3 regions of the Mesorhizobium sp. B2-3-6 genome follow, and region 2 is predicted to be linked to each of the others. Evidence: predicted binding sites of a transcription regulator. Region 2 holds the regulator's gene; each other region holds the start of a gene.
The links. The regulator PhoB, encoded in region 2, activates phosphate uptake and scavenging genes when phosphate is short. The targets are predictions, from matches to a motif close to TGTCATNNANCTGTCAT.

Region 1 (5,180 bases), on a different contig from region 2:
GCAACGAGACGACCAAGTCAGACTATACGTCCTATGGTTTTCTCGCGGGCTCAACCTATGGCGCTGCCGGTCGGCTTGGATCGGACAATCAGACCACCGCCGCGCGCAATGTCGACGGATGGACCAAAAGCGTCTGCACGCAGTTGAAGAAGCAGGGCGCCGAAATCTACACGATGGTGCTGCAATCCGATACCGCCGCCAACCGCACGCTTTACAGCGCCTGCGCCTCGGATCCCAGCGACTACTACGCCGTCAACGATCCAAACAAATTGCCGAACGTGTTCCAGCAGATCGCCAACAAATTCTCGAAATTGCAACTGACGAATTGAACGCTCGACCCCGCTGGGCGGCATCCTGGAAGGATGCCGCGAATTTCAGCTCATATGGGCGACGACCTTGTCCACCGTTTCGGGGAAGAAGTCGGGCGCCGCGTGGCGTTTGCCGAACATCATGTCGTATTGCAGCAGCCGGAAGTCGCGGATCGCCGGGTCGATCTGCTTTTGCCGCGCCCAATCGGGCGTGGCTTCTCCCGCCGGCGTCAGCAGCAGATTGCGGTCGACCACGCGGTAGCGTTCGCGCATCTCGCCCAGGAAGCCGGTATAGTAGGGGTGGGTGATGCCGGCCGTTTTCAGGATGTGATAGGGCAGGAAGGCGGGGCTGACGGCGCCCATGTCCTTGGCAGGGCCTGTGCGGTTCGACCAGATGACCAGTGGCGTCTGATGATGCTCCAGCGCCGCCTCGGCGGAAGCCTCCTTGCGCGGCGCGACATTGTCCTTCATGAACCCGGTCTCTACATAGACCGGCCCAAGCGGCGGCAGATGGTCGCCGAAGAAGGCGATGACGGTGGGGCGAGAGCGTTTCTTTGCCCATTCGATCAGGCGTTCGAGACCGCGGTCCGCGTCGGCCGAGCCCTCGGTGTAACTCAGCAGCGATTCACGCGCCCATTGGCTGATCGGCGCCTGCACGGTGTGGGTCGGGTTGTAGTAGCGGTTCGGCTCGTAAGGGCCGTGGTTCTGCAGGCTGACGGCAAAGAAGAACACCGGGGCATCGCTGGCATCGGCCTCGCTGATGATCTCGTCCGTCATCGCCGCGTCGGATGCCAGCGGCCCGCGCTTTTGCATCGGCGGCAACGTCTCTTCCGATCTGAAGTCGTCGAAGCCGAAATCGGCATAGACCGCGCCGCGGTTCCAGAACCAGTTGGTGCCCGGATGGATGGCGCGCGCCCTGTAGCCCTCCCTCTTCAGGAAGGTCGCCAGCGACGGCGTCGGCGTGCGCACATATTGCTGGTAGGGGATGCTGCCGGCCGGCAGGAAGGCGTTGGAGAAGCCGGTCAGTGCCTCGAACTCGATATTGGCGGTCATGCCGCCGAATTCGGGTGAGAACATGGAGCCCGAACGCAGCGCCCGCACGTTGGGGATCGGATCGGGCGTGATGGTGACCCCGGGCAGCTTGGTCGGATCCCAGAAGGATTCGCTCATGACGACGATGATGTCGGGCTTTTCCTGGGGCACCGAGGCGGTCACCTGCGGCCTGTCGATGGCCGCGATCGCCTTTTCCGAATAGCCTGGCGGCGCCGAGACATGCGCCATCGGCACGTTCAGCGCGAAGGCGAGCGCAAAGCCGTTGGAGGCGTAATTTTCCTTCTGGTCCCACATAATCGGGATGATCTGCAGCCGGTCCCGGGTCCAGGAGAAGGTGGCATAGTCCATGATCGAGACGAAGAAGGCGAGCAGCGGCACGGCCAGCGTCAGCCGGGCGAGACGGCCCTTGCGGCTGAGTATGGGCACTTTTCGACGCCAGACCCGCCAGCCATAGATGAGCAGCGACAGGCCGGCGACGATGCCGACAATCATGGCAAGGGCAGTCATCGGACGGTCACGCACCAGAAGCGGCAGCAGCGCCACGATCTGGCGGGAGTAGAGGAAATCGGTCGGGTAGAGGGGATCGCCGAGATAATGCGATTTCTGGTGACCGATGAAAGCCAGCGAGAGCGTCAGCGGCGCGACGATCATCAGGCTTTGATAGCTGCGGCCGAAAACGGCATCGAGGCCGACCAGAACCAGTGCGAACACCACGATCGTGGTCCAGCCCGGCTTGAGCGGCTGCAGGAAGAAGGAAACCGTGCCGGCGAAGTCGCCGCGCACGATCAATTCGATGGCGAACACCAGGACGGCCGCGATCAGCAGGCTGGTCAGCCCATAGCGTATGGTCGGCCACTTCCGTCCCGGCAGGTAGCCGGTGGAAGGATCGTCTTCCAGAAACTGTGGCGCGGCTTTGCCTGCGCCTTTCGAAATCCTAGCCACTTTAACTTCCCCACCCAGCGACAGACCCGTCACTCGATTGTCATGGAATTGTCACGCAAAGCTAGCGCCTGTGGCGGAAATAAGAAGAGCCAGCAAACGATTCGTGAGCGGTTTTCATCAGGAGTGATCGCCAAAAAGCCTTTTGGAACAGGCACTCGGCCGGCAAAGCTGCCAAGGGGCCGGGTCGAACCGGGCTTGACTTGGCAGGCCGCGTTGCGTCACAGGCAGGAAAATTCGTGTATCAGGCAAGCAGAACCGAGCTTTGGGAGCCCACACATGGCCGTTGCATTCACCTTTCCGGGACAAGGCAGCCAGGCTGTCGGCATGGGCAAGGACCTCGCCGATGCCTTCCCCGAGGCGCGTAGGGTTTTTAGCGAAGTCGACGACGCGCTCGGCGAAAACCTGTCGAAGCTGATCTGGGAAGGGCCGGAAGAGACGCTGACGCTCACCGCCAACGCGCAGCCGGCGCTGATGGCCGTATCGCTGGCCGCGATCAGGGCCTTGGAAGCGCGCGGCTTCTCGCTGAAGGACAAGATTACCTACGTCGCTGGCCATTCGCTGGGCGAATATTCGGCGCTTGCCGCCGCCGGCTTCGTCTCGGTTGCCGATGCCGCCAGGCTGCTGCGCATCCGCGGCAATGCCATGCAAGCGGCGGTGCCCGCCGGCGAAGGCGCCATGGCGGCGATCATCGGACTGGAGCAGGCCGATGTCGAAGCCGCCTGCGCCGAGGCTGCCAAAGGATCGGTCTGCCAGATCGCCAACGACAATGGCGGTGGCCAGCTGGTGATTTCCGGCGCCAAGGCAGCGGTCGAACTGGCTGCCAAACTGTGCACGGAAAAAGGCGCCAAGCGAGCGCTGATGCTGCAGGTCTCCGCGCCCTTCCATTCGGCGCTGATGGCGCCCGCCGCCGAGATCATGCGCGAAGCGCTGGCCGGGGTAACCAAGAACGCGCCTGTCGTGCCGCTCGTCTCCAATGTCACGGTCACTCCGACCAGCGATCCCGAAATCATTGCGCGCCGTCTGTTCGAACAGGTGATCGGCCGCGTGCGCTGGCGCGAGACGGTGGAGTGGTTCGGCGCGAACGGCGTCACCACGCTCTATGAAGTCGGCGCGGGAAAAGTGCTTTCAGGGCTGGCCCGGCGCATCAACCGCGAAATCGCCACGGCATCGGTCGGTTCCGCGGCCGAGGTCGAAACCGCACTGGCGGCGCTCGGGTGAGGCGCCGCGTGTGAATTTGATGGCGCGGCTTGTATCGCTGAAGATATTCCGTTGGTGATGGCAATCGGATACCCGCGAGACGTATACAGATAAGGTTGCTCGCTGAGCTTCCGAAACCAAAGAGGAAAACACATGTTCGAACTGACCGGCCGCAAGGCACTTGTCACCGGCGCGTCGGGAGGCATCGGCGAGGCGATCGCCAGGGTGCTGCATGCGCAAGGCGCCATCGTCGGCCTGCACGGCACGCGCGTCGAGAGACTGGAGGCGCTGGCCGCCGACCTGGGCGACCGGGTGAAGCTGTTTCCGGCCGACCTGTCGAACCGCGATGAGGTCAAGGCGCTCGGCCAGAAAGCGGAGGCCGATCTCGAGGGCGTCGACATCCTGGTCAACAATGCCGGCATCACCAAGGACGGGCTGTTCGTGCGGATGTCGGACGCCGACTGGGACAGCGTGCTCGAAGTCAATCTGACGGCCGTGTTCAGGCTGACGCGTGAGCTGACCCATCCGATGATGCGCCGTCGCCACGGCCGCATCATCAACATTACCTCGGTGGTCGGCGTCACCGGCAATCCCGGCCAGACCAACTACTGCGCCTCCAAGGCCGGCATGATCGGCTTTTCCAAATCGCTGGCGCAGGAGATCGCCACCCGCAGCATAACCGTCAACTGTGTCGCCCCGGGCTTCATCGAATCGGCGATGACCGACAAGCTCAACGACAAGCAGAAGGAGGCGATCATGGCCGCTATCCCGACGCGCCGCATGGGCACCAGCGCCGAAGTGGCGTCCGCCGTCGCTTATCTTGCCTCCAACGAGGCCGGCTACGTCACCGGCCAAACCATCCATGTGAACGGCGGCATGGCGATGATCTGATCGGGTCGGCCAAAGCATGCATTTCGGGCCGGGCCCGGGCATTCGCGGTGGCTTTGAGACGGCGACAGGCAACGCCTGGGCGGGCTGTGAAAAGCGACCATTTCGGCTTGGACGCCCACGATTTTTCGTGTAATGCGGCCCGCAACCCGGCGGTTCGGGCAAAAACCGGTCTGCGGCCATTGCGTTTCCGGCGGGACCATCTTTCAGCTTGATTAGCGGCATTCCGCCCGCTAACGAAGACAGACAACCAAAAGACGAGGATGCCCCAAATGAGTGACACCGCAGAGCGCGTCAAGAAGATTGTCATCGAGCACCTGGGCGTCGATGCCGACAAGGTGACGGAGCAGGCGAGCTTCATCGACGATCTGGGCGCCGACAGTCTCGACACGGTCGAACTCGTCATGGCGTTTGAAGAAGAATTCGGCGTCGAGATCCCCGATGACGCGGCTGAAACCATCCTGACGGTGGGCGATGCCGTGAAGTACATCGACAAGGCTTCGGCCTGACGCTTTCCGCAGTCATCACCGGGGAGGACCTGCGATGAGGCGTGTCGTCGTCACGGGCCTTGGGTTGCTGTCGCCGTTCGGCATGGGCTTCGAGCACAGCTGGAAGGAACTTCTGACCGGCCGCAGCGCCGCCAAGCGCATCACCGAGTTCGAGGTGGAGGATCTTGCCTGCAAGATCGCCCATGTCGTTCCGCGTGGTGACGGCAGCAACGCCACCTTCAATCCCGAGGCGGTGCTCGAGCCGAAGGAACTGCGCAAGATCGGCGACTTCATCCTGTACGGG
Region 2 (5,180 bases):
GATCAGCAGCAGCGCGCCGATCATGCCGAGCATGCGCGTGTCGATCTCGGTCGCCTTAAGGAACCGGGCGACGGCGCCGAGTTCCGACGCACGCGCGGTGTCGGCCTGCGGGTTGGACGTCGTATCGGTCATGATTTTCTCCCACCGGCCTGCCCGTCCGATGCGGGATGCCGGAAGCCAGCCTAGAAGTTACCCGCCCGGGGCGGAAAAACAAATTTTCTTGAAAAAACGCCGCGGCTTGGCAGCCGCGGCGTTCATCGCATGAAATGGAAGATCAGTTGCAGGCCGCTACGCTGCCCGCCGCGACGCCGGCACAGACCTCGTCTTTCTTGATCCAGCCGGCGTCGATGACGACGTTGAGATTGTCCTTGGTGATCGCAACCGGGGTCAGGAACAGCGATTTGACGGTGTTCCCACCGGGCGTTGTGAAGTCCTTGACGCCGGCGATATCGGTCATCTTCTTGCCGTCGGCCAGCTGCGAGGCGATCTCGGCGGCATTCTTGCCGAGTTCACGCGCGTCCTTCCACACCGACACGGTCTGCGTGCCGAGCGCGATGCGGTTCAGCGCCGCGTGGTCGCCGTCCTGGCCCGAGACCGGAACGGTACCGGCCAGGCCTTGAGCCGTCAGCGCCGCGACGACGCCGCCGGCAGTGCCGTCATTGGCCGCGACGACCGCGTCGACCTTGTTGTCGTTGGCGGTCAGGAACTGCTCCATGTTCTTCTGCGCATTGGCCGGCAGCCAGCCATCCGTATAGGCTTCGCCGACATTCTTGATCTTGCCGCTGTCGATGGCGTCCTTGAGCACTTCCATGGAGCCCGAGAACAGGAAATCGGCATTCGGATCGGCACCCGAGCCCTTGATGAAGACGTAGTTGCCTTCCGGCTTCACCTTGAACACTTCGCGGGCCTGCATGCGGCCGACTTCCTTGTTGTCGAAGGTCAGATAGAAGACGTCCTTGTTCTCGATCAGGCGGTCATAGCCGACGACCGGAATGCCTTCGTCGAGCGCCTTCTGCACCGCCGGGCCGATGGCGGAGGCGTCCTGCGCCAGGATGATCAGCGAATTGGCGCCCTGGGAGATCAGGCTCTCGACGTCGGTGAGCTGCTTGCCGGGATTGGACTGGGCGTCGGCGGAAATATACTTGTCGCCGGCGGCTTCGATCGCCTTCTTCATGGCGGCCTCGTCGGTCTTCCAGCGCTCTTCCTGGAAGTTCGACCAGGAAACGCCGATGACCTTGTCCTTCGCCTGCGCGACCGACGCGAGCGTCAGCGACATGGCGACACCCGCCAGGATGGCGGCTGTGAATCTCTTCATCTTAATCCTCCCTGCGCCGCGTATGGCGCGACCAAACAGGCCCGTAGGCCGGCACAAAGGCTCTATTTTTTCGAGCCTCGAAAAAACACTGGTCCATCGTCGGAACGCTGTCAACGTCGATTCTGATGTATTTTGATGTCCTCGTGAATTTTTTTCGAGCTCCGGAATAAATAATGACAGCCAAGGCCGGTTCTGCCAGTATTTGACGGTCGTCGGGATCCTGGGGAGAGAACGCGGCGACGGGGAGGATGCGAGAAACATGTCGGTCGGAATCCGCCACGACGATTTGCGCCGACGCAACCGGGCGATGGTGATCGCGGCCGTGCGCCGTGCCGGGCAGCCCTCGCGCACCGAGATTGCCGCGACCACCGGGCTCAGCCATTCCACCATATCGGCGATCTCCTCCGACCTGATTGGCGAAGGCATCCTGGCGCAGAGCAAGCCGAGCGAGGCCGGTGCGCTGAAACGCGGCCGGCCGCAGGTCGGCCTCAGCCTCAACCCTGAAGCCGCGGCGGTGATGACCGTGGTGCTGTCGCTGAATTTTCTCTCCGTCGCCGTCATCGACTATGCCGGCCAGGTGATATCTGAAGAGCAGCGCCGGCTGGACACGCTCACCCTGTCGCGCGAGGCGCTGATCGGCGAATGCGTGGTCATCGTCAGGCGGCGGTTCGAGGATCCCGACCTCGACGTCGGCAGCATCGCCCGTATCGCGCTGGCGATCCAGGGCATCACCGACACGGATGCGCGCACCATGCTGTGGTCGCCGATCACGCCGCAGACCGACATCGCCTTCGCCGACATACTGGAGGCCGAGTTCGGCATTCCCGCCACCATGGAGAACGATTGCAACATGATGGCGGTGGCGCTGCGCTGGCGCGATCCCCAGCGCTACCGCGACGACTTCATCGCCATCCTTTTGTCGCACGGCATCGGCATGGGCTTGGTGCTGAAGGGTGAACTGTTCACCGGCACCCATTCATCCGGAGGCGAGTTCGGCCACATGATCCATCGCCCCGGCGGGGCGCTCTGCCGCTGCGGGCGGCGCGGCTGCGTCGAGGCCTATGCCGGCAACTATGCCATCTGGCGCAACGCGAGGCAGCTTGGCGAGGACACCGAGCCCGTCGACGTCAGCGACGCCGACATGCGCACCCTGGCGGCCTCGGCGCGCGAAAAGGACGGGCCGGAGCGCGAAGCCTACCGCAAGGCCGGCGAGGCGCTGGGTTACGGCCTTGGCAGCCTGTTCGCGCTGATCGATCCGGCGCCGGTCGCCATGGTCGGCGTCAGCGCCGCCGCCTTCGACCTGATCGAGCCGGCTCTGCGCGAGGCCATTGCCCAGACCGCCGGCGGCCAGCACTCGAAATCGATTTCCTTCGACACCGAGCCGAACGAACTGCCACTGATCCGCGAGGGCTGCGCCATGCGCGCGCTGACCTTCGTCGACCAGGAGATTTTCGCGCCGGGGGCACAGGCGAAATCAGGCGTGGGCGAGAACGTTGCGTGACATATCCCTAGTCTTCGCGAATCGCATACCCCGCGCCCCGAATGGTGCGGATCACGTCAGGCATGCGGCCATTGTTGACCGCCTTGCGCAGCCGGCCGACATGCACGTCCACGGTGCGCTCGTCGATATAGATCGTTTCGCCCCAGACATTGTCGAGCAGTTGGCTGCGCGAGAACACGCGGCCGGGATGTCGCATCATGAATTCGAGCAGGCGGAACTCGGTCGGCCCGAGCCGGATCTCGCTTTTCTTGCGGTAGACCCGGTGCGATTCACGGTCGAGCACGATGTCGCCGACCTTGAGCACGCTGGACAGAACTTCGGGCTTGGCGCGGCGCAGCAGCGCCTTGACGCGTGCCATGAATTCCGGCGTTGAGAACGGCTTGACCAGATAGTCGTCGGCGCCGGTGGAGAGACCGCGCACCCGGTCGCTTTCCTCGCCGCGCGCCGTCAGCATGATGATCGGCAGCCGCTCGGTCTCGGGCCGCATCCGGAGACGGCGGCAGAGCTCGATGCCGGACACCGCCGGCACCATCCAGTCGAGCACAAGAAGGTCAGGGACATTCTCCTGCAAGCGGATCTCGGCTTCGTCGCCGCGCGTCACCACCTCTACCTGATAACCCTCCGATTCCAGATTGTAACGGAGCAGCACACCCAGCGGCTCCTCGTCCTCCACCACCATGATGCGTGGCGCGATCATCGACTGGTCACCCCTGCCGTCAAGCCGCTGGCGCCGACATCGCCGTCTCGTCCTGCTTCGGGCGATTGGCGGGCAATTGCGTGCCGGTCAGCACATAATAGGCATTTTCGGCAATGTTGGTCACGTGATCGCCGATGCGCTCGAGATTCTTGGCGCAGAACAAAAGATGCGTGCAGGCGGTGATGTTGCGCGGATCCTCCATCATGTAGGTCAGCAGCTCGCGGAAGACCGACGTGTATTTGACGTCGATGCGTTCATCGTCGGCGCGCAGCTTCGCAAGTGCCGCGGCATCGCGCGCCGCATACTCCTCGATCACGCCTTGCACCTGGATCAGCACAAGCTGCGCCATGGCGTCGATGGAGTGCGACAGGTCGCGCGGCGTGGCGGCAAGGCCGACGGTGCCGACGCGCTTGGCGATGTTCTTGGCGAGATCGCCGATGCGTTCGAGATCGCCCGCCATGCGGATCGAGCCGACGACATGGCGCAGATCGTCCGCCATGGGCTGCCGCTTGGCGATCAGGGTGATGGCGCGGTCGTCGAGTTCGCGCTGGCGCGCGTCCATGATGGCGTCGTCGGAGACGACGCGCTGGGCGAGCGCGTTGTCGGAATTCAGGAGCGCCTTGGTGGCGCCGCCGACCATCGATGAGGCGAGATCGCCCATGTCGCGGATCAGCCTGCTGATCTGTCCGAGATCTTCGTCAAAGGCTGCGACTGTGTGTTCGGCCATGATCTTGGTCCTCGTATGCCTGGGATCAGCCGAAGCGGCCGGTGATATAGTCCTGCGTGCGCTTCTCGCGGGGCGATGTGAAGATCTTCTCGGTGCGGTCGAACTCGACCAACTCGCCCAGATACATGAACGCGGTCTGCTTCGACACGCGCGCCGCCTGCTGCATGTTGTGGGTGACGATGACGATCGTATAGTCGGCCTGCAGCTCATCGATCAGCTCCTCGATCTTGGCGGTCGACAGCGGATCGAGCGCCGAGGCAGGCTCGTCGAGCAGGATGACCTCCGGCTTCACCGCCACCGTGCGGGCGATGCAGAGGCGCTGCTGCTGGCCGCCCGAAAGGCTGAGGCCGCTGGCGTTGAGCTTGTCCTTGACCTCGCTCCACAGTGCCGCGCGCTTCAGCGCCTGCTCGACACGGCCGTCCATCTCCGCCTTGCTGAGCTTCTCATAGAGCCTGACGCCGAAGGCGATGTTCTCGTAGATCGACATCGGGAACGGCGTCGGCTTCTGGAACACCATGCCGATCTTGGTCCTGAGCAGGTTGAGGTCCTGCGAGCGGTCGAGGATATTCTGGCCGTCGAGCAGCACCTGGCCCTCGGCGCTCTGCCTCGGGTAGAGCTCGTAGATGCGGTTGAAGACGCGCAGCAGCGTCGACTTCCCGCAGCCCGAAGGCCCGATGAAGGCGGTGACGCTGCGCTCGGGCAGCGACAGGCTGATATCCTTCAGCGCCTTCGACTGGCCATAGTAGAAATTGAGATTCTTGACCTCGATCTTGGCTTTCTCGACCGCGACTTCGGGCGTGTTCAATTCGGTGGACAACATCGGTTTCATCTGTCCTCTCTGCGTCCGGTAAGGCTGCGGGCGAAGATGCTCAGCCCGAGAACCGTAAGGGTGATTATGAGTGCGCCGGTCCACGCCAGCTGCTGCCATTCCTCGTAGGGG
Region 3 (5,180 bases), on a different contig from region 2:
AGGATATCGAAAAAGAACCGCCATGGACCGGCGCCGTCGACGCGCGCCGCCTCGACCAACTCGCCCGGGATGGTCATGAAGAACTGGCGGAACAACAACGTTGCGGTGGCCGAGGCGATCAGCGGGATGATCAGTCCGGCATAAGTGTCGATCATACCGAGGTCGACCATTACCTTGTAGGTCGGCAGGATGCGCACCTCGACGGGAAGCATCAGGGTGATGAAGATCAGCCAGAAGAAAGTCATGCGCAGCGGAAAACGGAAGAAGACGATCGCATAGGCCGACAGGATCGAGATGAATATCTTTCCGACCGCGACGCCGAGCGCCATGATCGTGGAGTTGAGGAGCAGCCGGCCGACGCCGAGCCCGCCGATGCGGCCGACGCCGCCGAACAGCGCCTCGCCGTAATTGTTCCAGAACTCGCTGCCCGGCCGGAAAGGCAGTGGCGGCCTAAGGATGGTTTGCAGCGTGTGCGTCGAGGCAACGAAAGTGTAGTAGATCGGAAAGGCCACGATCAGTATGCCGAGGATGAGCACGGCATGTGCAAGGAAAATGCGAAACGGGGATTGACCGATCATCGCGCTCCTCAGCCGTAATGAACCTTGCGTTCCACGTAGCGGAACTGGATGGCGGTGAGCGCGATGACGATGACCATCAGGATGACCGACTGCGCCGCCGAATCGCCGAGGATCAGATTGACGAAGCCGTCATTGTAGACCTTGTAGACCAGTGTCTCGGTGGCCTTGCCCGGCCCGCCGCCGGTGACGGCGTGAACGATGCCGAACGTGTCGAACAGGGCATAGACGGTGTTGACGACCAAAAGGAAAAACGTCGTCGGCGCCAAAAGCGGGAAGACGATGGTCCAGAAGCGCTTGGTTTCGCCGGCGCCGTCGATCGCCGCCGCCTCGATCAGCGTTTTCGGCACCGCCTGCAGCCCGGCGACGAAGAACAGGAAATTATAGCTGATCTGCTTCCAGGCGGCCGCCGCCACCAGAAGGATCATGGCGTCGGTGCCGTTGAGCAGCGGATCCCAGGCGACACCCAAACGTCTCAGCAGATAAGACAGCGAGCCGATCGATGGATTGAACAGGAACAGCCACAGCATGCCTGCAATCGCCGGCGCCACCGCGTAGGGCCAGATCATCAGCGTGCGGTAGAGGCCTTTGCCGCGCACCACCTTTTCCGTCATCACGGCAAGGAGCAGCGCCACGCCCATGGCAACGATCACGGTCGCGAGCGAAAACACCACTGTGACCTTGATCGAGTTGAGATAGGCCGGGTCGGCAAGCACCTTGCGGAAATTGGCAAACCAGACGAACCTGCTCCTCAGCCCGAACGGATCCTGCCTCAGCATCGACTGGTAGAGCGCCTGCCCGGCCGGCCAGTAGAAGAACACCAGCGTGATGGCAAGTTGCGGCGCCACCAGGAGGTATGGCAAGACTTTGTTGGGAAAGACGACGCGCGGGGTCAATGCGCCGCTCCGGCGTGGAAAGCCGAGCGGCACTCTACGGCGCTCACCGCTGCCCTGCCGGGCATCTCCCCCTCTTGGAGGAAGATTGGCAGTTCCTGCGGCAGCTGCCATTCTCCAGCTTTGACAATCGCCGAAAACGGTCGCGACAGCCAGTCTCCCCCCTTCAGGGGGAGATGCCCGGCAGGGCAGAGGGGGGCCTCGTAGAGCAAGGACTATAACTCGATAGGTTCGGACGCGCCCTAATTCCCCAGCGCTTCCTTGATCGCCGCGTTGCCACGCGTGACCGCATTGTCGAGCGCCTGCTGGACGGTTTCCTGGCCGGCAAGCATCTTTTCGAACTCCTCGTTCTGGATGTCGCGCACCTGCGGCAAGTTCGGCAACCGCACGCCCTTCGAATTGTCGGTCGGCGCCTTGCCCGTCATCTGCAGGATCGGCGTCTCGCGACCGGGATTCTTGTCGTAGAAGCCGGACTTTTTCGTCGCCTCATAGGCGGCGAGCGTCACCGGCAGGTATCCCGATTTCTGGTGCAGATATTCCTGCACATCGGTCTTGGACAGATAGGCGAAGAAAGCCGCGACGCCTTTGTACTCCTCGTCGGACTTGCCGCCGAAGACCCAAAGGCTGGCACCGCCCGGCGTCGTGTTCTGCGGCGCGCCCTTGGCGTCGCTGTCATAGGGCAACTGGCCAATGCCGTAGTTCATGCCCGACTTGACGATGTCGCCTAGGCCGCCCGAGGATTCGGTGAAGATGCCGCATTCGCCGGCGAGGAATATCTGCTTGGCTTCGGAGGTGCGCCCGCCATATTTGAAGGTGCCGTCCTTGGCCAGATCGGCGAGCGCCTGGAAATGTTTGACGAAGATCGGCGAGTTGATCTTGAGTTCGACATCACCGCCGGCCAGGCCATTCTGCTGCGTGGCCCACGGCACATCGTTCCACGCCGCGAAGTTTTCCAGGTGTATCCAGGTCAGCCAGGTCGAGGTGTAGCCGCAAGCGGCGGCGCCGCTCGCCTTGATCTTTTTGGCATCCTCCCACACCTCGTTCCAGGTCTTGGGTGGGTTGTTCACATCGAGCCCCGCCTTCTGGAAGATGTCCTTGTTGTAGTAGAGGATCGGCGAGGAGGAGTTGTAGGGGAAGGACAGCATGGTGCCGTCCGGCGTCGAATAATAACCGACGATGCCTGGCAGATACTGGCTCTTGTCAAAGTCCATCCCGGCGCCGGTCAGCACCTCGGCCACTGGCTTGATCGCGTCCCGGGCCGCCATCATCACGCCGGTGCCGACATCGAACACCTGGATGATGTCAGGCGACTGGCCGGCGCGATAGGCGGCGATGCCGGCATTCAGCGTTTCGGGATAGGTGCCCTTGAAAACCGGAACAATCTGATAGTCGCCCTGGCTGGCGTTGAAATCCTTGGAAATCTTGTCGACGACCTCTGCGTTGGCGCCGGTCATGGCGTGCCACCAGCTGATCTGCGTGACGGCGAAGGCGGAGGTTGTGGAAAGCAGGGTCACGGCGACACCGGCCGCGAAGCCAAAGAACTTCATGTTTCGTCTCCCGTTCTCATTGCTTGTCATTGGCGAAAGGGGCACTCCCGCAATGGCACTATGTGTCGTTCGCGCGCAGCGGACAACGGTTTTGTTGCGGGCAGGCGCACTTCATGTCCGGCTAAAGTAGCGTTCACTTCCGGATGAAAGTGACCCGGAAAAGGATTGCATAGCGGCTTGCTGCTTGAATGATGTACCAGGGACCTGTCTCGAGACGGTCAGCGACCTCACCGACGGACGGCGTCTAACAGCACATGACAACACTGACATGACAACGCTGAAAAAGGCGTCGGTTTAATGCTCGGTCGATGCGTGGAAATTCCCGTCCCGCGCTCAGCCTGACGGATTTGACATCGGCCAATCAGTCTGCTGGCCGGGAATGGGTCTGCCGCCGCTCAGTTCTGCTGCCGCTCGGTTCCAGAAGCGCGCGGCAAGTAGAGATGCAGGCTTGTTCCCTGACCGATTTCGCTATCGATTCGGACATGCCCACCGGATTGCTTGATGAAGCCGTAAACTTGGCTTAGCCCGAGTCCCGTACCCTGCCCTTCCGATTTTGTTGTGAAGAATGGTTCGAAAACGCGCGCCAGGGTGTCCTTGCTCATTCCACAGCCGGTATCGCGTACAGTCACGCGAACAAATGAAGCCGCCGCTGAACGCAAATCCTCCAGATCATTTGGAAAATTGCTGGTCTCAATCGTGAGAGTGCCATTGCCTTTCATTGCATCTCTGGCGTTCACGGCAAGGTTAAGAACGGCGATGTCGAGCTGGTTGGCATCGATAAGGATAGGGTCCAAGGCTGGATCCAGATTGCATTGTACCCGGATGCCGCTCCCCAACGTCCGTTCCAGCAGCGTCGTCAGCCCCTTGATACGTTCATTGAGATCAATCTGTTCCGGGACCAGGGATTGGCGTCGCGAAAAGGCAAGCAGTTGCTGTGTTAGCGCTCCTCCATTTTCGATCCGCCTGAACATCTCCTCGACCAGCAGAGCGACTTTCTCATCCGCAGGATCTTTAGCGATCTGTTTCTCCAGAAGCCGAAGGCCAGACCCGAAAACGGCGAGTAGGTTGTTGAAGTCATGGACAATGCCAGCTGCGAGGCGTCCAATGGCCTCGAGCTTTTGTGACTGGCGTGCGTTTTCTTCTCTTGATCGCTGGGCCGAGACATCGCGCAGGCTGGCAAGCAATGCGGGCCTGCTGTCCCAGGTAACCTCGACCGTACGCATTTCCACTTCTGCCGGCTTGCGGCCGGAACGGTGAACGGTGATCTCGGCGATCTCTCCGGAGACGACCGGACGGCCGAGCGGAACGTGGAGGAGTTCGTCAAGCGGCTGTCCAAAAATTACGGCTGCCGCAGGATTGGCATAGAGCACTGTTCCGTCCAAATCGACCACCAGCATCCCGTCGGCGGTATTTTCGATCAACTGGCGAAAGCTGAGCTGGCTGATGCCAGCCGGAGATGTATCTCCGGGCGATTCCAGCATTTCGGCGGCGTTTTGCGCCGTATTCAAGGCGCTCTTCATGTCGACGTGTTGTCCACGGCGGAGTCGCCGAACACATCAGGCGCGCTGTCAAAGGGCTTTCCAAGATGCATACCGCCACTGTCGATGGTGAAGCGCCGTATCTGTTTGTCGTGTTCGCTGCCGCGCATTTTCAGCACCATCATGCCGCGATGCATGAATTCTTCCTGCTGAATGTAGCGCAACAGAATGATCGAATCGGTGAGTGTGGAAATATGCTGCTCGCTAGCGCTCTGGCCTCCGACAAGCGATTTGTTGGTAGCGGTGCAAAGGCCGGCAATTTCGCGCTTCTTTATGAAGGAGGTGACGCTGATCAAGAACTCACGAAACCCGGTTTCTGGCGCGATGCGTTCCAATGCCGACAAGCTGTCGATTGCCATGCGATCGGGTTTGAACTCCGCCACCAGTTCGCGGATCATCAGAAGGTGATCCGGCAAACTCTGCGCTTCCGGATAAAGGCAGACTACCTTCAGGCGACCATCCGCCTCCATCGCTTCGAAATCGACGCCCCAGCTACGCGCGTTGCGGAAAAGCTGGCCGCGGCTCTCCTCATAGCCGACGAGCAAGGCGCGTTCGCCCGCAGCCACTCCGCCCGCCAGAAAGTTGGTGACAAGTAGAGTCTTTCCGGTGCCTGTGGCTCCACTGACA

Region 1: FJ953_RS13845 (LTA synthase family protein) is a predicted target of PhoB. The motif match lies at 2,342-2,358, and genes of this name have one in related genera.
Region 3: ugpB (sn-glycerol-3-phosphate ABC transporter substrate-binding protein UgpB) is a predicted target of PhoB. The motif match lies at 3,273-3,289, and genes of this name have one in related genera.

What each region holds. Positions count from the first base shown of each region.
Region 1 covers NZ_VFVW01000004.1:270,484-275,663, forward strand. The annotation lists gene FJ953_RS13840 (pilus assembly protein) at 1-329, shown strand, start outside; gene FJ953_RS13845 (LTA synthase family protein) at 375-2,303, opposite strand; gene fabD (ACP S-malonyltransferase) at 2,580-3,521, shown strand; gene fabG (3-oxoacyl-[acyl-carrier-protein] reductase) at 3,654-4,391, shown strand; gene FJ953_RS13860 (acyl carrier protein) at 4,661-4,897, shown strand; gene fabF (beta-ketoacyl-ACP synthase II) at 4,932-5,180, shown strand, end outside.
Region 2 covers NZ_VFVW01000007.1:291,869-297,048, reverse strand. The annotation lists gene FJ953_RS21625 (sugar ABC transporter permease) at 1-132, opposite strand, end outside; gene xylF (D-xylose ABC transporter substrate-binding protein) at 275-1,315, opposite strand; gene FJ953_RS21615 (ROK family protein) at 1,575-2,816, shown strand; gene phoB (phosphate regulon transcriptional regulator PhoB) at 2,824-3,513, opposite strand; gene phoU (phosphate signaling complex protein PhoU) at 3,533-4,240, opposite strand; gene pstB (phosphate ABC transporter ATP-binding protein PstB) at 4,266-5,069, opposite strand; gene pstA (phosphate ABC transporter permease PstA) at 5,066-5,180, opposite strand, start outside.
Region 3 covers NZ_VFVW01000014.1:18,327-23,506, reverse strand. The annotation lists gene ugpE (sn-glycerol-3-phosphate ABC transporter permease UgpE) at 1-578, opposite strand, end outside; gene ugpA (sn-glycerol-3-phosphate ABC transporter permease UgpA) at 587-1,471, opposite strand; gene ugpB (sn-glycerol-3-phosphate ABC transporter substrate-binding protein UgpB) at 1,711-3,015, opposite strand; gene FJ953_RS28795 (ATP-binding protein) at 3,411-4,535, opposite strand; gene kaiC (circadian clock protein KaiC) at 4,532-5,180, opposite strand, start outside.